Regions from separate parts of the Phreatobacter sp. GW821-FHT04C01 genome, predicted to be linked through region 1. Evidence: predicted binding sites of a transcription regulator. Region 1 holds the regulator's gene; each other region holds the start of a gene.
What was found. Region 1 encodes PhoB, which activates phosphate uptake and scavenging genes when phosphate is short. Its sites were predicted from a motif close to TGTCATNNANCTGTCAT; they were not measured.

Region 1 (8,010 bases):
AACCTGATGACCCATCTGGCGCGCGGCAATACCGCGCTGTCGATCTCGATGACCGGCATCTCCAACATCCTGGCGGTGGTCACCACGCCGCTCAACATCCTGTTCTGGGCCGGCCTCAATCCGGCGACCGCGGCGCTGCTGCGCCAGGTCAGCATCGAACCGGCTTCGTTCCTCGGCACCACCGTGCTGCTGCTGGGCCTGCCGCTGGCGGCCGGCATGCTGACCGTGCATTTCCGGCCGCGCCTGGCGGAGCGGCTCCAACGGCCGTTCCAGATCGCCTCCTTCGTCTTCCTCATCGGCTTCATCGTCGCGGCGACCGCCGCCAATGGCCGTTATTTCCTCACCTTCGTCAGCGACATCATTCCCCTGGTGATTCTGCACAACACCATCGCGGTCGCGATCGGCTGGCTGGCGGCGCGGTTCTGGCGGCTCAGCGATTACGACACCCGCGCGATGGCGATCGAGGTGAGCATGCACAATTCGGGTCTGGGGCTGGCCCTCATTCTCAACCAGTTCGACGCGCTGGGCGGCGCCGCCCTGATCGCGGCCGGCTGGGGCATCTGGCATATCGTGTCGGGCTGGGCGCTGGCGGCTTTCTGGACCCGGCGCGACAGCAAGGCGGCCGCGGAATGAACCGGGGCATCCTGGTGACCGGCGCCGCCGGTTTCATCGGCCAGGGCCTGGTCAGGCAACTGGCCTCGCGTGGCGAAGCGCTCATCGGGCTCGACATCCGCGCGCCGGCGCAACCGGTGCCTGGTGTCGTCAATGAGCGCGGCGACATCTGCGACGGCTCGCTCGTCGCGCTCATGAAACGCCACAAGCCGCGGGTCGTGGTGCATCTGGCATCCGTGGTCGCTGCCGGCGGCGATCCCGAGCGCGACTATGCCATCGACGTGGTCGGTACCGGCAATGTCGTCAGGGCCTGCCTCGCCGCCGGCGTCACCCGCCTGGTGGTGACCTCCAGCGGCGCGGCCTATGGCTATCATGGCGACAATCCCCAGCCGCTCAGCGAGGCAGATCCGTTGCGCGGCAATGACGACTTCCCCTATTCGCGCCACAAGCGGCTGGTCGAGGAACTGCTCGCCGAAGCGCGCGCGACCCATGCCGAGCTCGAACAGGTGGTGTTCCGCCCCTGCACCGTGCTGGGGCCCGGTGTCCGCAACCAGATCACCGCCATTTTCGAACGCCCGGTGGTCATCGGCCTCGCCGGCAGCGCCACGCCCTTCAGCCTGATCAGCGAGACCGATGTCATTGCTGCCCTGGTCCGCGCGACCGATCCGGCAAGCCCATCGGGTATCTATAATCTCGCCGGTGACGGCACCCTGTCGCTCGCCGAGATCGCCGCGCGCATCGGCAAGCCCTATTGGCCGCTGCCGCCCGCCCTGCTGCGCGGCGCGCTGCGGCTGGCCAACCAGCTGACGCTGACCCGGCTCGGCCCGGCCCAGGTCAATTTCCTGCAATACCGGCCGGTTCTGTCCAATGACCGCCTGAAGACCGTCTTTGGTTATGTGCCGGCCTTGGCGGCGGCGGAGGTCTTCGACCGCTACTGGCAGGCGAGGGCCCGGTCATGACCTTCCTCGTCATTGGCGCCGGACCGGCCGGGCTCGCCACCGTCCGGGTGTTCAAGGAGGCGGGCCTGCCTTTCGAGGTGGTCGAACGCCATGCCGATATCGGTGGCCAGTGGCTCTACGACGCGCCGTCGAGCGGCGTCTATGCCTCGACCCATCTGATCTCGTCCAAGACCACCACGGCCTTCGCCGATTATCCCATGCCCGAGGACTGGCCGGCCTATCCCCACCACGCCCAGGTGCTCGGCTATCTCAGGAGCTATGCCCGCCATTTCGGCCTCTACCCGTCGATCCGCTTCAACCGGGCGGTGACCCGGCTGGCGCGCCGGGCGGATGGCTGGCAGGCGACCTTCGACGATGCGAGCAGCCGCGATTACGAGGGCGTGGTGATCGCCAACGGCCATCTGACCGATCCGGAACTGCCGCAGATCCCCGGCAGCTTTTCCGGCGAGTTGATGCATTCGAAAACCTACAAGAACGCCGCCATTTTCGACGGCAAGCGGGTGCTGATCGTCGGCATGGGCAATACCGGCTGCGATATCGCGGTCGACGCGGTGCACCGGGCCACCAAAGTGTTGTGGTCGGTCCGCTCGGGCAATCACTTCACCCCGAAATTCCTGCGCGGCAGGCCTGCCGACGAAGCCAGTCACAAGGCGAAATTCGCGCTGCCGCGCCGGCTGCGCTCGATCCTGCACGAGGCGGTGCTGCGCTTCGTCGTCGGCGCGCCCGAAAACTTCGGACTGCCGCGCCCGATGCACCGGCTCTATGACCGCACCCCGGTGGTCAATTCGCTGGTGCTGCAGCATCTCGGCCAGGGCGACATCCAGGTCCGCCCGCCGATCGAGGAGCTCGACGGCAACCGCGTCATCTTCACAGATGGCCGGGCCGACGAGGTCGATCTCGTACTGCTGGCCACCGGCTACCGCATCACCTTCCCGTTTCTCGACGAGGCGGCCCTCGCGGCTGAATTGAACTGGCGGACGCCGGCGCCGCACCTGCATCTGAACATTTTCCCGCCTGCCGACAACAACCTGTTCGTCGTCGGCATGATCGAAGGCGCCGGCATCGGCTGGCCCGGCCGCGACCTGCAGGCGCGAGCGGTTGTGGCCTATCTGACGGCCCGTCGCGACGCGCCCGACAAGGCCAGCGCCTTCCGCCGGGAGATCGCCCGCCATTGCGCGGCGCCGCGACCGAAGGATGCGGGGCCGCACGGCATCTTCATCGATTTTCTCGACTACAAGCGTGTGCTCGGCAAGCTCATCGCACAATTGAGCTGATTTGAGCCAAGGATGTTCGAGCACAGCATCGTTTGAACGACGCGCTTGGATGATCCTGCAAGGAAGGGCGGCCGGGCGATGACCAAGACCGCCCGGCAAGAGCCTCAGGCCGCGCCGGCGAAACGCTCGTTGAAGGCATAACCGGAACCGCGCACGGTGCGGATCGGGTCGGCCTCGCGCCCACGCTTCACCGCCTTGCGCAGGCGGCCGATATGAACGTCGACCGTGCGCTCGTCGATATAGACGTCACGGCCCCAGACGCCGTCGAGCAATTGCTCGCGGGTATAGACACGGCCCGGCGACTGCATCAGGAATTCGAGCAGCCGGAACTCGGTCGGCCCGAGCGTGATCTCGCGGCCGGAGCGATGGACCCGGCGCGTCTCGCGATCGAGCTCGATATCGCCCGACTTCAAGAGGCTCGACAGGTGCTCGGGCTTCGCCCGGCGCAGCAGCGCCCGGATTCGCGCCAGCAGCTCGGGGACGGAGAACGGCTTCACCACATAGTCGTCGGCGCCGGTGGCGAGCCCACGCACCCGCTCGCCTTCCTCGCCGCGGGCGGTGAGCATGATCACCGGCAGCCGCTCGGTTTCGGCGCGCAGCCGGATGCGCCGGCAAAGCTCGATGCCCGACAGCCCCGGCAGCATCCAGTCGAGCAGCATCAGATCGGGGACCGCCTCACGCAGCCGCACCTCGGCCTCGTCGCCGCGCATCACCGTTTCGACGCGGTAGCCTTCGGCTTCGAGATTGTAGCGGAGGAGAACGGTGATCGGTTCCTCGTCCTCGACCACCATGATGCGTGCGGTCATGAGATTATCCTTCGCGATTAACTGGCCGTCGTCACGATCGATGTGGTGTCGAGCTTCGGCCGCTCTTCGGCGAGCGTCGTGCCATTGACCACGTAGTAGATCGTCTCGGCGATATTGGTGGCGTGATCGCCGATGCGCTCCAGGTTCTTGGCGCAGAACAGCAGATGCGTGCAGGCGCCGATATTGCGCGGATCCTCGAGCATGTAGGTCAGGAGCTCGCGGAACAGCGAATTGTAGAGGGCGTCGATGTCGCCATCCGACTTCCAGACGTCGAGGGCGGCAGCCACGTCGCGCTGCGCGAAGGCGTCGAGCACCTCCTTGATGCGCTCGAGCGCCAGGCGCGCCATAGCATCGAAGCCGCCGGTCACCTTGGGCAGCGGCATCGAGCCGTTGATGGCGATGACCCGCTTGGCGATGTTCTTGGCGAGATCGGCGATCCGCTCCAGGTCGGCCGCGATGCGCAAGGCGCCGACGATCTCGCGCAGGTCGATCGCCATCGGCTGGCGCCGGGCGATGACCAGGATGCCGACCTCCTCGATCTCGCGCTGCATCGCATCGATGGTCGGGTCCGCGGCGCGCACCGTCGAGGCCAGCGCGACATCGCCGCGGATCAGTGCGTCGATGGCGCCGACGATCTGCTTTTCGGTCAGCCCGCCCATTTCGGCGACGCGTTGCGCCAACCCTTTCAGCTCGTTCTCGAATGCGCTGACGATGTGCTCGGTCATGCGGGTCTCCTGGTGGGCAGGGAAAAGGGGGCTTTTCCCTACCCTGATATGACGACGGTTCTATGCTTGCGACGTGACACATCAATGACGGTGAATCACGCAAGGCTTCAATTGCTTAGATGAGATGCGACAGGACCGCCGACAAGCATTTGCCGGCCGACTCGGCTATTCTGCCGCAGGCGACCCGCTGCGTGCCGGTGCCCCGGCGGCCGGCGCCTCGGCCTGCTCGGCCGCCGCCGCGGTTTCCAGCCGGACCGTGAAGGTCGCCCCGTCCCGCCCCTCGCTTTCGATCGCCAGGCGGCCGCGGTGGCGCTTGACGATATGCTTGACCAGCGCCAGGCCGAGGCCGGTACCGCCCTTTTCGCGGCTTGACGCCACGTCGACGCGGTAGAAGCGTTCGGTCAGGCGCGGCAGATGTTCCGGCGGAATGCCCGGGCCGTGGTCGCGGACCGCGACCACCGCCTCGTCGCGACGCTTGCCGCGCGGCTCGCGCCGGAGCGTGATCTCCACGGTCTTGCCTTCCGAGCCATATTTGATGGCATTCTGCACTAGGTTCTCGAACAGCCGGAACAGCTCGTCCTGGTCGCCCAGCACCACCAGCGCCGGCTCGGCGGCCGCGACGCCGACACTGACGCCAAGTGTCTGGGCATAGGGACCAAGGCTGTCACGCACCTGGCCGAGCAGCGGCACCAGATCGACCCGCGCCATCGGGCGGACATGTTCGTTCAGCTCGACCCGCGACAGCGAGAGCAGATCGTCGATCAGCCGGGCCATGCGATTGGCCTGGGCCAGCATGATCGCCAGGAACCGCTCACGGGCCGCCGGATCGTTCTTGGCGGGTCCCTGGATGGTTTCGACGAAACCGACCACCGAGGCCAGCGGCGTACGCAGCTCATGGCTGGCATTGGCGACGAAATCGGCGCGCAGGCGCTCCAGCCGACGCTCCTCGGTCAGGTCGCGCAGCGACACCAGCACGAAATCCGGGGTCGCTTCGTCGCGCGCCTTCACCGTCAGCGCCACCGGCGCCGCCTCGACGCGGAACCACCGGTTGACCGGCACCCGCTCGGTATAGTCGATCTCCTGGCTGGCATTGGTGGCGAGCGCCCGGCGCACCGCCTCGACCACTTCGGGGGTGCGCAGCGCCAAGGTCAGCGGCTCGCCGCGCTTGAGGCCGGCGATCAGGTCGATCGCCCTGGCATTGTGGCTGCGCACGATCAGTTTCGGATCGATCAGCATGGCCGGCGCCGGCAAGGCCGCGATCAGCCCTTCGATAGTGAGGTCGGTCAGCCGGGCGGCCCGGCGCGCCAGCTGTTCCGGATCCGGCGGGATCGGCGCGATGCTGGTGCGCCGCACGATCAGCGCGGCGACCGTCAACACCGCCACCGAACCGATGGCATAAGGCCACTCGACCTTGCGCCAGACGATCAGGAACACGGCGACGAGGAAGGCCACGACCATGAGCAGGACGCGCCCTTGCCAGCCCTGCAGTCGTGGCGGTTCCAACTCGTCGTCCATGGATGTGTTCCTAAAGCATTTTCGAACGCGGAGGCTACCGGTTCACGTCGGCAGGATGACGAAGAGGCAAAAAAGCGTCTCCCGATCGCACAAAAGGAAAAAGACGCCGGTGCCTGCCCAAGGCTGACTGTCATGCCGATGCGACGGTTCGATGACGGCGGTCACCCGCGTCAGTCGCGCCGGAACACCACGCTCGCCGCCCAACCGGTGAACAGCGCCATGGCGGCGGCGGCCATGCCGTAGATCAGGCCGTTGTCGCGCGCCGCATTGGCCACGAAAGCCTCGAAGCCGGTCTTGGTCACCTCGAAATTGGTATTCTCACGCGCCAGGATCACGCCGCCCGACATCAGATAGATGTCCACATCGAAAGCGCCCACCGGCGTATTGGCGACCACCGGGATGGTGGCGCGGAACAGGGTCGGCGTCAGGAAGGTGACGCCGGTCGGGTTCTCGCGGAACAGCCCGCGGGTCTGGTTGATCCGGAGGAAGGCTTCGCGAAAGGTCACCGTGCCTTCCGGGTTGGTGCCGGGCCTGGAGGTCGCGAGCGCGATGCCCTGCAGGCCGATCTGCTGGCGCCGGCGCACGTCGAGATCGGCCAGCGCCTCCGCCGGCTTGTTGGACAGGAGCGCATAGAAGGTCGGCACCTCGACGAATTCGCGCGCGTCGGTGTTCATCCAGATACCGAACATCCGGTCCTTGCGGCGCGTGATGACCTTGGCGCGCGGGCCACGCACCACCACCGCCATGTCATAGCCGCCGGAGCGCGCCACGGTCTGGCTGTCGCGCTCGATCGAACCGAACAGCACGATCTCCGAGCCGACGAAATTCGAGGTGATCTGCAGGCGGTGGGTCGACAGCGAGGTGATCAGCGCCTCGGCCCGGGCCGAGGCGGTCGCGGCGATCAGGCCGATGAGGGCGATCGCCAGCCGGGTCATCGGACCACCCATTCCATGATCGTATTGGAAAACGGGTCGTCCGGCCTGAGCACCAGGTCGACGAAGAAGCGGATGCCGACCGCCAGCACCACCAGGCCGAGCATCAGGCGCAGCTCCTCGCCCTTCATCGTCAGGGAAGTGCGGGCGCCGAACTGCGCGCCGATCACGCCGCCGATCATCAGCAGCAGCGCCAGCACGACATCCACCGAGGCATTGGTGATGGCGTGGAAGATCACCGTCAGCAACATGGTGATCAGCGTCTGCAGGCTGGATGTGCCGATGACGACGGAGGTCGAGACGCGCAGGAGATAGATCAGTGCCGGCACCAGGAGGAAGCCGCCGCCAATGCCCATCATCGAGCCGAGAAAGCCGATGCCGAGCCCGATGGCAATGACCGGGATGACCGATATGGTGATGCGCGAGCGCGGAAAATGGATGGCGAAGGGCAAGCTGGAAGCGACGCGCCGGTCACGCGTCGGCACCGGTTTCGGCGGCTCGCCGGAGCGCGAGCGGGCGATCGCCCGGCCGCTCTCGATCACCATCAGCAGACCGATGCCGCTGAGCAGCGTCACGTAGGACAGCGCGATGAACAGGTCGAGCTGGCCGGCCCGGCGCAGCAGCGAGAACGCCGCGACACCGCCGGCCGAGCCGATCACGCTGCCGCCCAGCAGCACCGAGGCGAGCTTCGCGTCGACCGCGTTCTTGCGCCAGTAGCTGAGCGTGCCCGACAGCGACGACGCCGCGATCTGGCCGGAGACGCTCGCCACCGCGATAGCCGGCGGAATGCCGATGAAGATCAGCAGCGGTGTCAGCAGAAAACCGCCGCCGACGCCGAACATGCCGGAAATAAACCCGACCGCCAGCCCCATGCTCAGGATCAGGAGCATGTTCACGGGCAGTTCGGCAATGGGCAGGTAAAGCTGCACGGCTCACCCCGGCGATGATCGGGTTGACCTCCGAAGGACCGGAAAATCCCTGCCGCGTCAAGGCTTTTGGCCGCAGGGCTCCAACCCGGCGGGCCGTGTCAGTAGGATCGTGGCATTCCCAGCACATGTTCGCCGACATAGGCGAGGATCAGGTTGGTCGAGATCGGCGCCACCTGGTAGAGCCTGGTCTCGCGGAACTTGCGCTCGACATCATAATCGGCGGCGAAGCCGAAGCCGCCATGGGTCTGCAGGCAGGCA
Region 2 (8,010 bases), 260 kb from region 1:
GCCGAATGATCACATCGTCCCGGCGTGATATCGACGATCGGATGAAAAGGGGGCTGCGGCGGGCCGCCGCGACGCGCGGCGCATTTCCCACCGGGGCCATGACAGGCGAATGACGAGGCAAGCGATGCTGGCACGCGGCGGCGGTGTCACGGTCTGGCGGCAGATCGCCGAGGCGATGGAGGCCGATATTGTCGGCGGCGGCTTGCCGCCGGGGTCGCGCATGCCGACGGAAGCCGCCTTGTCGGCGCGCTTCGGCGTCAACCGGCATACCGTTCGCCAGGCGTTGAAATCGCTGGTCGAGAAGGGGCTGGTGCGGGTGGCGCAGGGGTCGGGCACCTATGTCGAGGCCAAGCCGCTGGCCTATCCGATCGGCATGCGCACGCGCTTTTCCGAGATCGTACTGGACCAGGAACGCGAGCCGGCGGGCCGGCTGATCGCTCACCGTATCGCCGGGGCGACGGCCGAGGTCGCGGCCGCGCTGCATCTGGTGCCCGACGATCCCGTCGTCATGGTCGACAGCATGCGTTTCGCCGACGGGGTGCCGATCTCCTGGGGCTATTCAGCCTTTCCCTTGCCGCGCTTTGCCCGGGTGCCCGAGGTCTATGCCGCGACCGGCTCGATCTCGGCCGCGCTCGCCGCTTGCGGCGTGCCGGATTACCGGCGGACCTCCACCCATGTCGGCGCGGCTATCGCCGACCGGATCGATGCCGAACGGCTGGAAGTCGGCCTCGGCCGGCCGATCCTTGTCATGGAGGCCGTCAATGTCGACCCCGACGGCATTCCGATTCAGTGGGGCCGCTCGCATTTCTCCGCCGACCGGGTGCGCATCACGGTGGGAAGCTAGGACCGGCTTGCCGGTGATTGTGACCCTTTGGCTGGATGGGCGTCGCGGCGCCTGTCGCTGCGCTTTCAGCCGTGAACATTCAGTTGACCCGGGTTTGGTTGGCATTGCGCCGATGGACCCAAGCGGAAATCGCCCATTGGAATGGCGCACACCCCGGAACGGCCGTTCTCTATGAGCAATAGGAGTGAAGTCGTGGATGGCCGGGACAAGCCCGGCCAAGACGAGAAGTGCCTTCGAGGGGGCCTCGGGCTCGATAGCCACAAGTCCGTGCCGCGGCCCAGGGTCGTGTGAGGCTCGCACATCGTCTTGCCCGGGCTTGTCCCGGGCATCCACGACTTGTTTGCAGCCAAATCGGCCAGTCAAAATCTCCGCGCAGCGGCACCAGCCTGAAGTTCGCGCACTGCCTCCGACGCTCAGCGCCTCTGCGCGCTGTCGCCGATCAGCGCGAAGCGCAGGCGGGTCGAGACGACGTCGATGGCCATGACGGTGATGAGGACCATCAGGATCAGGGCCGAGACCTGCTGATATTCCAGCACCCGGATCTGCTCGGCCAGATGCAGGCCGATGCCGCCGGCGCCGACAATGCCGATAATGGTGGCCGAGCGCGTATTGCTTTCGAAATAATAGAGCACCTGGCTGCCGATGACCGGCAGGATCTGCGGAAGAAGGCCGAAGCGCATGGCGTCGAGCCCGCTGCCGCCGACCGAGGCGACGCCTTCGACCGCCTTGCGATCGGCCGCCTCGATGGCTTCGGAAAACAGCTTGCCGAACACGCCGAAATTGGCGGTGACCAGCGCCAGCACGCCGGCAAAGGGACCGAGGCCGACGACGCTGACCCAGATCAGTGCCCAGATCAGTTCGTCGACACCCCTGATGGTGTCGAGAAAGCGCCGCGACAGGAAATGCACCACCCCATTGGGGATGACGTTCTTGGCGGCGAGGAAGCCGAAGGGAAAGGCGAGCAGGGCGGCCGCCATGACGCCGAGAAAGGCGATGGCGACGGTTTCGGCCAGGGCGTGCAGGTAGATCAGGAATTTCGACCAGCTGCCGGTCGAGGGCGGGATCATGCGCCAGAGAAATTCGGCGAGCTTGCCGAGGCCGAGCAGCAGTTTCGGCAGGGAGAATTCCAGCTGGACGAGGCCGAAGACGAGCAGGGCGGCAAGCGCCACCAGCGTGCCGATGACCCGGGCGCGATGGCCGATCGAGGGCGTGAAGATATCGGGATAGCGGGTTCTGAGGTCGGCCTCGCGGGCGCGGGCATCGGCGACGATGGGGTGCAGCGTGTTCGCGGTCATGACCGCTTCTCCATGCCGATCAGCTGGTGGCGCACACGCTCGGTGGCGAGATCGATGACCATGACGGTGACGATGATCAGCACCAGGATCGCCGAGACGTCGGAATAGTAGAACTTGCGGATGGCCTCGATCAGGTCCTGGCCGATGCCGCCGGCGCCGACGAAACCCATCACCGCCGCGCCGCGGACATTCACCTCGAAACGCAGCAGCGCATAGCTGACGAAATTCGACAGGACCTGCGGCACCACGGCGAAGCGCACGGTCTCGGTCCAGGTGGCGCCGGTGGCGGTCAGGCCGTCGACCGGCTTCATGTCGATATTCTCGACCACTTCGGCGAACAGCTTGCCGAGCGCGCCGGCGGTGTGAATGGCGATGGCGAGCACGCCGGGAACCGGCCCGAGGCCGAAGGCGACGACGAAGATCAGGGCGAAGACGATCTCGGGAACGGTACGGCAGAATTCCAGGAAGCGCTTGGCGCCGACGCGGATCCACGGGCTCGGCGTCAGGTTGCCGGCGGCGAAGAAGCAGAGCGCGAAACCGGCAATGGCGCCGAGCACGGTGCCGACATAGGCGATCAGCAGCGTCTCGGCCAGAAGCGTCAGCCATTTGCTGAAGCCCCACATCCACTCGACCGGATCGACGAGCACGAAACGTCCGGTGGCCGGCCCGTTGTCCAGCGTGAAGATGCGGCCGATGTAATCGGTGAAACGCCAGAGATTGCCGACGAACTTGGACAGATCGACATCGGTGACGGCGCCGGCGACGAAGGTGGCGCAGCCGAACAGGACGAGGCCGAGGATCAATTGCCGGCGCTTGGCGCCGACCGCTTCGCCATAGGCGCGCCGAAGCGGCTCGAGCTGCTGGTCGGGCAGGCGGGGAATGGCGCTCGCCATGAACGTGTCTCCGGAGAAGGATTTGAGCGCCCGGCAAAGAAACGGGGTGGGCCGCGAAAGGACCCACCCCGGGAGGTTGCTCGGAGGTCGCTCAGGAACGCGCGCGGCGCATCTGGTCGACGAATTTCTGCAGCTCGACAATGGTTTCGTAGTCGCGATGCGAGACGGCGTGGAAGCCGAGATCCTTGCCGTCGGACAGGCGGTCGAAGGCGGCCTTGGCCTTGGCCGGGGCGTCCATGAAGGCTTTCAGGATGGCCGCGCGGGCTTCTTCCGGCAGCGAGGTGATGAAGGCGTAGGGCGAGCCGGCGATCAGGTCGGACTTGAAGATCATTTTGAAGTCCTCGGCGCGCACCATGTTCTTGTTGGCCATGCGCGAGAGGTTGGAATCGGTCTCGGAGTTCCACCAGTTGAAGGCGGCGTCGCAGGTGCCCTGCTGGACGGCGGTCACGGCGTTCTCGTGGGAACCGGCATAAACGACGCGGGCGAAGAACTGGTCGGGATTGGTGATGCCGAGCTTGCTCAGGGCAAAGCGCGGCACATTGTTGCCGGAGGTCGAATTGGGGTCGACGAGACAGAGGTTCTTGCCGCGCAGATCTTCGATCTTGGTGGCCGGGTTGTTGGCGCGCACATAGAGCACCGAATAATAGCCGATCGAACCGTCGGAATTGATCGAGGTGACGAAGGGCTCGACGGCGCCGTTGGTGACGGTGCGGGCGCGGACATAGGATGCCGGGCCGTAATAGGCGAGCTGGATCTGGCCGGCGCGCTGGCCTTCGATGACCGCGGCATAGTCATTGGCGATGCGCAGCGTCACCTTGGTGCCGAGCTCGCGCGCCAGATAGTCGACGAAGGGAGCGTAGCGCTCGGTCACGCCCGAGGCGTTCTCGGCCGGGATGACGGCGAGCACCAGCTCGGGATAGCGGCTCTGCCAGCTCTGCGTCTGGGCCTGCACGGCGGTGGCGGCGATGGCGAGGCCGGCGAGGCCGGCCAGCACGTTGCGGCGGGTGAACATGGTCGTGTCTCCGAAAAAAGGCGGATTGGGCGAACGGGTCAGGCCAGAGCCGCGGCGGCAAAGGCGCCGGCCGCCGCGGGAACCGGGGTATGGCTGTCGATGACGTCGTCGGCCTCGATGCCGTAGAGCTCGCGCGCTGCGGCATGGGTCAGTTCGGCCGGCGAGCCGTCGAACACGACCCGGCCCTGGGCCATGCCGACGAGGCGGTCGCAATAGGTCTTGGCGAGGTCGAGCGAATGAAGATTGCAGATCACCGTGATGCCGTAGTGACGGTTGATCCGCTGCAGCGCGTCCATGACGATGCGGGTGTTGCGCGGGTCGAGCGAGGCGATCGGCTCGTCGGCGAGAATGAATTTCGGTTCCTGGACCAGGGCGCGGGCGATCGCCACGCGCTGCTGCTGGCCGCCGGACAGGCTTTCGGCGCGCTGGCTGGCGAGCGAGCCGATGTCGAACTGTTCCAGCGCCGACAGCGCGATGGCCTTGTCCTCGGCCGTCCACAGCTTGAGCAGGGCGCGGGCCTGGCTGACATGGTTGAGCCGGCCCATCAGCACATTGGTCAGCACGTCGAGGCGGCCGACCAGGTTGAACTGCTGAAAGATCATGGCGCAGGACTGGCGCCAGGCGCGCAGTTCGGCGCCGTGAAGGCCGGTGACGTCGCGGCCGTCGAACAGGATACGGCCTTCGGAGGGGTCCTGCAGGCGATTGATCATGCGCAGCAGCGTCGATTTGCCGGCGCCCGAACGGCCGATCACGCCGATGAAGGCCCCCTCGGCGATGTCGAGCGAGACGTCCGACACGGCGGCCTTCGCGCCAAATCGTCGGGTGACCTTGTCGATGGTGAGCATGGGGCTGAGCCTCGGATGAAACAACGCGGCAGGCAGCGAGCAGAGGCCGCCATCTCGTCATCTCTCGGCTCTAGGACAGGCGAATAACAGTTTTGTGACGATGTTCTGCCGGGAACCTCAAGCAATAGTCGCAGATGATTACTTCGGAATTGTCATCCAGGTGTCATTGTTGTGTCATTCGGGCCGGCAAGACGATCCGGCTCGGCCCCCTGGGCGCGCGCACGCACAGCAGAAAGACCCGACATGACCAAGCTCGGCCTCGAACCGTCGATCCACCCGGACGCCATCGTCCGCAACAGCCGGTTCGGCGCCTATACCGAGGTCGGTGCGCGCACCGTGATCTCCGAAACCGTCATGGGCGACTATTCCTACATCGTCCAGGACGGCCAGATCGACATGTCCGATATCGGCAAATTCTGCTCGATCGCCGCGCATGTCCGGATCAATCCGGGCAATCACCCGACCGAGCGGGCGAGCCAGAGCCATTTCCTCTATCGCGCCTCGCGCTATTTCGACGGCGAGCCGGACGAAGCCGGCTTCTTCGACTGGCGCCGCTCCCATGCGGTGACGATCGGCCATGACGTCTGGATCGGCCATGGCGGGGTGGTGCTCGCCGGCCGCACCGTCGGCACCGGCGCGGTGGTGGCGGCCGGCGCCATCGTCACCAAGGACGTCGCACCCTATACGATCGTCGGCGGCAATCCGGCGCGGCCGATCCGTCGCCGTTTCGACGAACGGGTCGCCGAACGGTTGCAGGCGCTGGCCTGGTGGGACTGGACGCATGAACAATTGCGGCTGGCCTTGCCGGATTTCCGAAAGCTCGCCATCGAGGCTTTCCTGGACAAATACGAAAGCGAGGCCTGATATCGCGGCCGATATCGGCGCGGCCCGCCGCGGGGTGTCATGACGACGCCGGTTTGACGTTGTCGATCCGGTCCGCTTGATCCCGCGCGGGCGAACCTTCAGCATCGGTCGCGAGCGTCGGTTCGCTCGGGAGGTCCCATGTCTCTCTACCGGCTCGATCGCTATTTCACGCCGTCGTCGGTGGCCATTGTCGGCGCCACCGACCGGCAGGGTTCCATGGGCATGGCTTTGCTCGCCAACATGCGCCGGGCCGGCTACGAGGGCGGGCTCTACCCGGTCAACCCGCATCACCAGATGCTCGACGGGCTCGCCTGCTATCCGTCACTCGGTTCTCTGCCCGCCGTCCCCGACCTGGTCGTGCTGGCGACCCCCGGCCGCACCATTCCGGGGCTGGTCGCCGAAGCCTCCGCGCTCGGGGTGCCGGCGGCGGTGATCATCTCGGCGCTCGAGCGCGACGGTTACGGCGCGGCGGCGGGCCAGATCGCCAAAGCGGCCCGCGCCCATGGTCTCCGGATCGTCGGGCCGAACTGTTTCGGCGTGATCGCGCCGCATGGCAAGGTCGACGCGAGCTTTGCCTCGCGCGGCGCGAGGCCCGGGTCGCTCGCCTTCGTGTCGCAATCGGGAGCGATCGCCGCGGCCCTGCTGGAATGGGCGCATATGCGCAATATCGGCTTTTCCGGAGTGGTGACGATCGGTGATCAGCTGGATGTCGATGTCGGCGACTGGCTGGACTATTTCGCCGCGGATTATCGCAGCCGCGCCATCCTGCTCTACATCGAGGCGGTCACCGACGTGCGCAAGTTCATGGCCTCGGCCCGGGCGGCGGCGCGTTCCAAGCCGGTGATCGTGCTGAAATCCGGACGGCACCGGGCGGCGGCCAACGCGGCCCGATCGCATACCGGCGCCCTGGCCGGCGCCGACGACGTCTATGCCGCGGCCTTCGCGCGGGCCGGCCTGGTGCGGGTGAGCGACCTGGACGAATTGATCGCGGCGGCCGAGACGCTGTCGCGCTTCACGCCGTTTCACGGCGACCGGCTGGGCATCGTCACCAATGGCGGCGGCCTCGGCGTTCTCGCGGTCGACAGCCTGATCGATCGCGGCGGCAAGCTCGCCAGCCTCGGCGCCGCGACCTTGACCCGGCTCGAGGCGTCGATGCCGGCGATCTGGTCGCATGGCAATCCGATCGACATCATCGGCGACGCCGACGCCGCCCGCTATGACGAGGCGATGCAGGCGGCCCTCGACGATCCCAATGTCGACGCGGTGCTGGTGATGAACTGCCCGACCGCCTTGCTGCCGAGCCATGAGGCGGCCTCGGCGGTCGCCAATGTGGTGACCTCCAGGCGGTCCAGGGGCGAACGGGTCAAGCCGGTCTTCTCGGTCTGGCTCGGCGACCAGGAGGAGGCGACGACGATCTTCGCCGAGGCCGGCCTGCCGAGCTATCCGACCGAGTCGGAAGCCATTCGCGGCTTCATGCATATCGTCGGTTATACGCGCGGCCAGGCGGCCCTGCTGGAGACCCCGGAAAGCGCCGAGATCGTGCCGCCGGCCGACCTCGCCAGGCTGCGCGCGGCGATCGCCGAGACGGTCAAGGCGGGACGCCGATGGCTCGATCCGCTCCTGGTCGACCGCATCCTGTCGGCCTATGGCATCGCCACCATCCCGATCCGGCTGGCACGGACGGCCCAGGAAGCCGGCGACCACGCGGTGGAATTCCTGCGCGACGGCCACGCCTGCGCGGTGAAGATCCTGTCGCCCGACATCGTGCACAAGTCGGATGTCGGCGGCGTGCAGCTCGGCCTCGCGACGCGCGAGGCGGTGGAAGCGGCCGCCGCGGACATGTTGACCCGCATCATCAGGGAGGTGCCCAAGGCGACCATCGAAGGCGTGACGGTGCAACCGATGATCCACCGCCCGGGCGCCATCGAGTTGATCGCCGGTCTCGCCGACGATCGCACCTTCGGTTCGGTGATGCTGTTCGGCCGCGGCGGCAAGGCGGTCGAACTGATCAAGGATCGCGCGCTGGCGCTGCCGCCGCTCGACATGCGCATCGCCCGCGACATGATCGCCCGCACGCGCATTGCCAAGCAGATGGCCGGCTATCGCGACGTGCCGGCGGTCGATGGTGCCAAGGTTGCCGAGGTGCTGGTGCGCCTGTCGCAGCTGGCCGCCGATCTCGCCGACATCGCCGAGATCGACATCAACCCGCTCTTGGCCGATGCCACCGGGGTCCTGGCGCTCGACGCCCGCATCGCGG
Region 3 (8,010 bases), on a different contig from region 1:
CATGACTTCTGCCAGGCGCTGTTCGCGGCCGGTGAGAAGGACCAGCCCGCGCGTGCCTTCCTGGTCGTCGACCGGCCGTTCCTGAAGCGTTACGGCCTCGGTTTCGTCAAGCCGTTCCCGGTGCCGGTCGGGCCGCAGCTCCGCTCCGGCTACCTGAAGACCGGCCGGACGCTGGCCGAGCTCGCCAAGGCGGCCGGCATCGATCCGGTCAACCTGGAAGCGACGGTGGCGGCCTGGAACCGGGACATGGGCTTGGGCGAAGACCGCGCCTTCGGCAAGGGGTCGACCGCCTATAACCGCTTCAACGGCGATATCGACGTCAAGCCCAACCCCTGTCTCGCGCCGATCGTCGAGTCGCCGTTCTACGCGGTCGAGGTGGTGGTCGGCGATCTCGGCACCTTTGCCGGCCTGCGCGCCGACGGCCATGCCCGGGTGCTCGACGACCATGGCCAGCCGATCCCGGGCCTCTATGCCAGCGGCAACGACATGGCGAGCATCATGGGCGGCAATTACCCGGGCGGCGGCATCACGCTCGGGCCGGCGCTGACCTTCGGTTACATCGCCGCCAGACATCTCGCCGGCCGGGCCGGCGAGGCGGGCAGCACGGGCGCGGCGGCCTGATCGGGCCGCCGGACCGTCAGTGGGCGGTCCAGCCGCCGTCGACCGGCATGATCGCGCCGGTGATCGAGCCGGCCTCGGCCGAGCACAGGAAGGTGGCGAGCGCCGCCAGTTCCGAGACCTCGACGAAACGCTTGGTCGATTGCGCGGCGAGCAGCACGTCGCGCACCACGGCCTCCTCGGAAATGCCGCGCGCGGCGGCCTGTTCCGGGATCTGCTTCTCGACCAGCGGCGTCATGACATAGCCGGGGCAAATGGCATTGGCGGTGATGCCGTGCTCGGCGACCTCGAGTGCCACGGTCTTGGTCAGGCCGGCAATGCCGTGCTTGGCGGCGACATAGGCCGATTTGAAGGGCGAAGCGACCAGGGCATGGGCCGAGGCGACATTGATGATCCGGCCCCAGCCCTTCGCCTTCATCCCCGGCACCACCAGCCGTGTCGTATGGAAGGCGCTCGACAGGTTGATGGCGATGATGGCGTTCCACTTGTCGATCGGGAAATCCTCGATCGGCGCGACATGCTGGATGCCGGCATTGTTGACGAGAATGTCGACGCCGCCGAATTCGCGGGTCGCGAGCGCGACCATGTCGGCGATGTCTTCGGCCTTCGACATGTCGGCGCCGCTATAGACGACCCCGACATTGTTGTCCGTCGCGAGGCTCGTGCGCTCGGCCTCGATCGCCGCGGCGTCGCCGAAACCGTTGATGACGATATTGGCGCCGGCCTTGGCGAGCGCCTTGGCGATCCCCAGCCCGATCCCGCTGGTCGAGCCGGTCACGATCGCGGTCTTTCCCGAAAGCATCGCAGAAACTCCAAAGCCGGTGCCTGAGCCGTCACATCGGCGATCTTTGTGTCGGGCGATCGCTACAGCTTTGTGACGCAGTGCAACATCTTTCCTCGCTTTGCGTCATTCGCCTGTCAGAACCGGTCGGCATCGTGCGTCTGATTGCGTGAAGGAGACGGCCATGGACGCGAAAAACCCCGATGCGATGCCGCCGGTGACCAAGACCCCGGCCGCCGACCGGCCGCGCGGCGGCGCCCGGCCGGCAGCGCGCAGCCTGCGCCCGGAGCGCTGCGACCGGGTCGCGCTGGTGCTGCAGGGCGGCGGCGCGCTCGGCGCCTACCAGGCCGGCGTCTACCAGGCGCTGCACGAGGCCGGCATCGAGCCGGACTGGGTGTCAGGCGTGTCGATCGGCGCGATCAATGCGGCGATCATCGCCGGCAATTCGCCGGCCCGCCGGCTCGACCGTCTCAGGCAGTTCTGGGAGACCATCACGGAACGCAAGATCTGGGCGTTTACGCCCGACGGCGACGTGTTCCGCCAGGCGCGCAACAGCATGAGCTCGATGATCACCATGGCCTATGGCCAGCCGGGCTTCTTCGCGCCGCGCCAGCAGAGCCCGTGGATGAGCTTTTCCGGCTCGCAGGGCGCGACCAGCTATTACGACAGCGCGCCCTTGAAGGAGACGCTGAAGGAACTGGTCGACTTCTCGCTGATCAACGATCAGGCCATGCGCTTCTCGGTTGGCGCGGTGAACGTGCTGAGCGGCAATTTCATCTACTTCGACAATGCCCATGAGGCGATCGAGCCCGAGCACATCATGGCCAGCGGCGCCCTGCCGCCGGCCCTGCCCATGGTGAAGATCGGCACCGACCATTTCTGGGACGGCGGCATCGTCTCCAATACGCCGCTGCAGCACCTGCTCGACCAGGAGGACGGCCTGAACTCGCTGGTCTTCCAGGTCGACCTGTTCAGCTCGCGCGGCGCGCTGCCGCGTGACATCCAGGACGTGCTGGCCCGCCACAAGGACATCATGTACTCGTCGCGCACGCGCTATACGACCGACCTGTTCCGGCGCATGCACAAGCTGAAGACGCATTTGCTGCAGGCGCTCGACAAGGTGCCGGCGGCCGATCTCAGCGCCGAGGAGCGCAAGCTGAAAGCCGAGCTCGGCGATCTCCCCGAGATCACCATCCTTCAGCTGATCTATCAGCAGAAGGCCTATGAGGGCCACGCCAAGGATTACGAGTTCTCCGGCACCTCGATGCGCGAGCACTGGCAGAGCGGCTACGAGGACACCCGCCGCACGCTGAAGCGCCAGGAATGGCTGAGCCTGCCGACCGAAGGCGCCGGCATCGTGGTGCACGACGTGCATCGCGAGCAGGAGGGGTGAGGGGGAGATCGAGGAGGCTGCCGGGGTCGCATACATGCGGGGCGTGAACGTGGCAGCGCCGAAGCAGGCGGCCGGTTGCCAAGATTCTCTACGTCACTCCCGGCGAGCCAGAGCAGAAGCCCTTGCTTCTGCGGAGGCGAGGGAAGGGGGTGACGTCCGACGCTCCTGTCGCGCAGTGTGAATCCAAACCCTGCCGAGAGGCTCTTCGAAGCACCACCTTGCCATCGTGCTACGCACCACCTCCCACCGCTCACCGCCGGCGCGAGATCCAGCGGAACAGGGCGTAGACCGCCGCCGAGGACAGCGCCATCAGGCCCAGCGCCCAGAGCGAGCCGTGATTGGTCTCGGCGAGCGGCAGGTCCTTGGTGTTCATGCCGAAAATACCGGAGATCAGGGTCGGCGGCAGGAACAGGGCGCCGAGAATGGTCAGCGTGTCGAGATTGCGGTTGGTCTCGGCCACCAGCTTGGTGCTGACCTCGTCCTGCAGCAGCCGCGCGCGCTCGCGCATCGCCACCACCTCGTGGTCGAGGCCGTCGAGGCGTTGCACCAGCTGGGCATGCTGCAGGTGCAGCGCCTGGGGCAGGGCGGCCACCCCGTCGCGGTCGAGCCGGTGAAACAGGCTGCGCAGGCCGAGCAACTGGCGGTGCAGCCGGACCGCGGTGCGCCGGAGCCGCCCGAGCTCGGCGCGTTCGTCGCTGCTCCGCCGCGTCAGCACGCGATCCTCGATGGCGTCGAGCTGGCTGCCGATATCGTCGACCAGCGTATCGATGGCATCGGCGACGTGATCGATGACCGTGTCGAGCAGAGCCGCGACATTCTTCAGGCGATGGCCCTGGCGCAGTTTCTGGCGGGCGAGTTCGGTGGCGTGCAGCGTCTCGTGCCGCGCGGTGATCATCCGCCGCTCGCTCATGGCGAACCGCAAATGACCGATCTGGTGGGTGACCTGGTTCAGGTCGCGCACGAGGTCGGCGATCACGCCGTAGATGCAGCCCTCGACGGCGTGCAATTGCTGGTGCCGGTCGGTGCCGCGCATCAGCGCCAGTGCCGGTTCCGGCAGGCCCGAGGCGGTGTCGAGCCAATGGGCGGCGCGCTGGTCGCCGAGATTGAAATGGAGCCAGAGCCAGCCATCGTGGCGGTCCTCCGGCGGGGCGTCGACGGGAAGTTCCTCCGCCGTGCCGTCGGCATGGATGCGAAAGGCCCAGACGAGGCCCGGGATGATCGTCCCGGGCCCGTCGGCCTGCCCCCGCGTCGGCGCCTGGGGCGTCGACGCGGAGGTTTCGATTGCGGCGGTCACGGTCAGAACACCTGACGGAAGAACACGTAGAGGCTGGCCGACAGCATGATCGCCACCGGCAAGGTCAGCACCCAGGCCATCAGCAGGTTGCGCACCGTCGCCATCTGCAAGCCCGAGCCGTTCGCCGCCATGGTGCCGGCGACGCCCGATGACAGCACATGGGTGGTCGACACCGGCAGGCCGTAAATGTCGGCGGCGGCGATCGTGCCGGCGGCCACCAGCTCGGCCGAGGCACCCTGGGCATAGGTCAGGTGGGTCTTGCCGATCTTTTCACCGACGGTGACCACGATGCGCTTCCAGCCGACCATGGTGCCGAGACCGAGCGCCACCGCGACCGCGATCTTGACCCAGAGCGGGATGAACTTGGTCGCGTTGTCGAGCGACTTCTTATAGGCGTTGACCGCGGTCACTTCCGCCGCCGAGAGGTCGTTGGCCTTATCCTTCATCAGGAAACGCAGGGCTTCGGAGGCGAGATACATGTCGTTGCGGGTATTGCCGACCGCGTCCGCCGGCACCTTGGCCAGCGAACCGTAGCGGGCCACCTGGCCCGAGATGTCGGAGATCAGTGCCGACAAGGCCGGGTAGGTCGCTTCGGTGATCTTGCGCTGCGACACGTAGATGGTCACGGCCTGGCGCGGATCGGCGACGATCATCGAGGGCGGCGACTTGCTCTCGACCACCGCCTTGGCGGCCTGCGAGTTCTGCTGGAACGAGGCGATCTCGGAATCCGGCATGGCGCGGTTGAGCGCATAGGCCATCGGCACGGTGCCGATCAGGATCAGCATGATCAGGCCCATGCCCTTCTGGCCGTCATTCGAGCCGTGGGCGAAGCTGACGCCGGTGCAGGTGGCGATCAGGATGGAGCGGATCCACAGGGGCGGCGGCTGGTTGCCCTTCGGCTCGTCATAGAGGGCGGGGTTGCGCACCAGCACCTTCAGCGAGATCAGCACCAGCGCCGCGGCGCAGAAGCCGAACAGCGGCGAGAGCAGCAGCGACCAGCCGATTTCGGTGGCCTTGGTCCAGTCGACGCCGGCGGTGCCGTCGCCGCCCGACATCAGCGAATTGGCGATGCCGACGCCGATGATCGAGCCGATCAGGGTGTGCGAGCTGGACGCCGGCAGGCCGAGATACCAGGTGCCGAGGTTCCAGATGATCGCGGCGATCAAAAGCGCGAAGACCATGGCGAAACCGGCGCCCGAACCGACCTGCAGGATCAGTTCGACCGGCAGCAGCGAGATGATGCCGAAGGCCACCGCGCCGCTCGACACCAGCACGCCGAGAAAGTTGAAGAAGCCGGACCAGACCACCGCGACATTGGCCGGCAGCGAGTGGGTATAGATGACGGTCGCCACCGCATTGGCGGTGTCGTGGAAGCCGTTGACGAATTCGAAGCCGAGCGCGATCAGCAGCGCCACGAACAGCAGGAGATAGGGCAGGAAGGTGGTGATCCGGGCGCCGGAGGCGTCGACGTCGACATAGAGGCTATAGGCGACGTAGAGCAAGCCGGCCGCCAGGATGCCGAAGAACATGATGGCGGTGAGCGGATTGGACGCGTGGTCCAGTTTGGGGCCCTTGGTCAGGGCCGGCTCCAGCGAGCCGTGTAGTGTTGCATCAGTCATCGTTGCCACTCCTCAACAATTTCGGCGTGACACTCCCTCCGGCCTGTGACGCCTGGATGACCGATTTGTTGAGAATTTATTGGATTGTGCCTGCGCGCCGTTGCGGAAGCGGCGGCTGTCGCTCCGTCACATGGCTGGCATCGAGCCTCGTTTAGATCCGCGCGTTCGAGCGTCGGCGGTGGACTGGGACGTCCGTCCGCCGCCGCGCTTCGTCCCGGCACGGATTGCAGCATGTCGCGCCTGTTGAACGCTTTCTGCTCGGCCGGACGGGCGATCGCTGCCGGTGCCGCGGGATTGGCCTGGGCCTTGTCGGCCGGTCAGGTTCTGGCGCAAGGCGCGGTGCTGCATGCCCCGGAGCCGTCGAGCGTCGAATATGGCTTTCTCAACAATTCGGACATGGACAAGGCCGGCACGCTCTCGGTCGAGCTGGACTCGGTCGGCATTTTCGGCCGGCGCGGCCGCAACTTCGCCTCCGCCGATACCCAGCTGAGCCTGGCCTATGCGCTCACCGACCATGTCCAGGTGACCATCGGCCCGCAATTCACCCTGGCCGCCATGCATGTCGTGCCGGGCCTGCCTGATGGCGCGCGCGCCGTCATCGGCGGGGTCGGCGGCGATCTGCGCCTGCGCCTCGTCGACCGGCGCACCAATCCGTTCGGTCTCACCTTGCAGCTCACGCCGCAATTGCGTTTCGCCGACGAGGCGGTGCGCGGCGGCATCGCCTATGGCCTGGCGGTGAACCTGGCGATCGACCGCGAGCTCATCGCCAACAGCCTGTTCGGCACGCTGAACCTGACCTACGAGCTCAACCAGGCCCATGTCGACGGCATTCCCGGCTGGGATCGCGGCACCCGCCTCGGTTTTGGCCTCGGGCTGGCGACCCGGGTGACCAATACGCTGCATGTCGGCGCCGAGTTTCGCTATCTCCGCCGCCATGACGGCTTCGGCATCGGCCGCTTCCAGGGCCAGGCGCTCTATCTCGGCCCCACCGTCTATGCCGAGTTCGGCCGCAACTGGTGGGCGTCGCTCAGCTGGCAGGCGCAGATATCCGGTCACGAGGCCGGCAACCCGCGCGACATGGACCTGATCGGCTTCGAGCGCCACCAGGTCCGGCTGCGGTTGGGGTATGAGTTCTAGGGTGTGACCGCTCAAGGCGGAAAAATCCCGCACGGAGGTTAGTCGCCCTTCGCGGCGGCCGTCGCTATTGCCGTGCGCTTCAACTCGAAATCCGCCGCTCGATGATTTTGATCGGCAAATTTAAGTGCAGAGAATTCGTGGATGCCCGGGCCAAGCCCGGCAGGACGATGCGTTGGCGTCAGAAGCTTCCCGAACGGGCGCGGGTCCGTTCGATCCCCACACGCCTCGCTCCAAGAATAATCTCGTCTTGGCCGGGGTTGTCCCGGCCATCCACGACTTGAGTTCATTTTCTCCTGGTGACGGTCCCTCCTGCGATCCGACCCGTCATACCGGCAGGCACAGCACCGTGCCGGCCGGGCCGATCCAGAGCGACAGCGTGCCATAGCCGGCGATCAGCAGGCCGACGGCGACGCGCGTCGGGCGCGAGCGGGCCATCGGGCGCAGCGCGGTCAGCGCGAAGGCGCTGCCGACCACCGCGGGCAAGGTGCCGAGACCGAAGCCGAACATCAGGGCGGCGCCGCCGGCACCGGATCCGGTCAGCAGCGCGGTGAACAGCGCGCCATAGACCATGGCGCAGGGCATGAAGCCCCAGAGGATGCCGGTCGCCAGGGCTGCTGAGCCCGGCGGTCCACGGCCGGCCAGCGGCAGCGCCGCGATGCGGCGGCCGATCGGCGCGGCCAGGCGGTCCAGCATGGAGAGCGAGGGCAGCAGCCCGGCGGTGGAAAGGCCGATCCAGCCGAGCGCCAGAGCCGCGGCCCAGCGCAGCACGCGAAAGGCCGCGGCCTGGTCGAACAGCCCGGCCAGTCCGGAGCCGAACGCGCCGAGAAGGCCGCCGGCCGTCGCATAAGCGATGATCCGCCCGCCCTGGGTCAGGAGCAGCGTGCGGGCGCGGTCCGTGGCGCGATCCTCCGGCGCCAGCGTGAACACCAGCGCCGACGCGATGCCGCCGCACATGCCCGCGCAATGCAGGCTCGCGGCGAGCCCCATCAGGAGACCGGCATAGACAGGCAGTTGCCACGACATGGCGTCCGGTGCCTCAGACCGCCCGCGAATGCCGGCCGGCCTTGGCCAGATGCGCGTCGAAGGCGGAGGCGACCAGGCGCAAATAGGGCCGGCCGGCCTCGGGCACGCCGATCCGCCGGCCGTCCCAGGACACCAGCCCTTGCTC

Region 2: phnC (phosphonate ABC transporter ATP-binding protein) is a predicted target of PhoB. The motif match lies at 5,040-5,056, and genes of this name have one in related genera.
Region 3: AC07WJ_RS25435 (inorganic phosphate transporter) is a predicted target of PhoB. The motif match lies at 5,751-5,767, and genes of this name have one in related genera.

The regions. Positions count from the first base shown of each region.
Region 1 covers NZ_JBWKTP010000002.1:323,572-331,581, reverse strand. Annotated here, with positions in the region: gene AC07WJ_RS08490 (bile acid:sodium symporter family protein) at 1-633, shown strand, start outside; gene AC07WJ_RS08485 (SDR family oxidoreductase) at 630-1,571, shown strand; gene AC07WJ_RS08480 (flavin-containing monooxygenase) at 1,568-2,845, shown strand; gene phoB (phosphate regulon transcriptional regulator PhoB) at 2,950-3,651, opposite strand; gene phoU (phosphate signaling complex protein PhoU) at 3,669-4,376, opposite strand; gene AC07WJ_RS08465 (ATP-binding protein) at 4,542-5,891, opposite strand; gene AC07WJ_RS08460 (TIGR02186 family protein) at 6,062-6,838, opposite strand; gene AC07WJ_RS08455 (sulfite exporter TauE/SafE family protein) at 6,823-7,752, opposite strand; gene AC07WJ_RS08450 (acyl-CoA dehydrogenase family protein) at 7,851-8,010, opposite strand, start outside.
Region 2 covers NZ_JBWKTP010000002.1:60,393-68,402, forward strand. Annotated here, with positions in the region: gene phnF (phosphonate metabolism transcriptional regulator PhnF) at 110-844, shown strand; gene phnE (phosphonate ABC transporter, permease protein PhnE) at 1,258-2,139, opposite strand; gene phnE (phosphonate ABC transporter, permease protein PhnE) at 2,136-3,032, opposite strand; gene phnD (phosphonate ABC transporter substrate-binding protein) at 3,124-4,044, opposite strand; gene phnC (phosphonate ABC transporter ATP-binding protein) at 4,083-4,889, opposite strand; gene AC07WJ_RS07370 (LbetaH domain-containing protein) at 5,133-5,753, shown strand; gene AC07WJ_RS07375 (bifunctional acetate--CoA ligase family protein/GNAT family N-acetyltransferase) at 5,892-8,010, shown strand, end outside.
Region 3 covers NZ_JBWKTP010000007.1:294,652-302,661, forward strand. Annotated here, with positions in the region: gene AC07WJ_RS25415 (FAD-dependent oxidoreductase) at 1-621, shown strand, start outside; gene AC07WJ_RS25420 (3-hydroxybutyrate dehydrogenase) at 638-1,420, opposite strand; gene AC07WJ_RS25425 (patatin-like phospholipase family protein) at 1,608-2,792, shown strand; gene AC07WJ_RS25430 (transporter) at 3,043-4,086, opposite strand; gene AC07WJ_RS25435 (inorganic phosphate transporter) at 4,089-5,705, opposite strand; gene AC07WJ_RS25440 (DUF6662 family protein) at 5,937-6,842, shown strand; gene AC07WJ_RS25445 (sulfite exporter TauE/SafE family protein) at 7,167-7,865, opposite strand; gene hemN (oxygen-independent coproporphyrinogen III oxidase) at 7,879-8,010, opposite strand, start outside.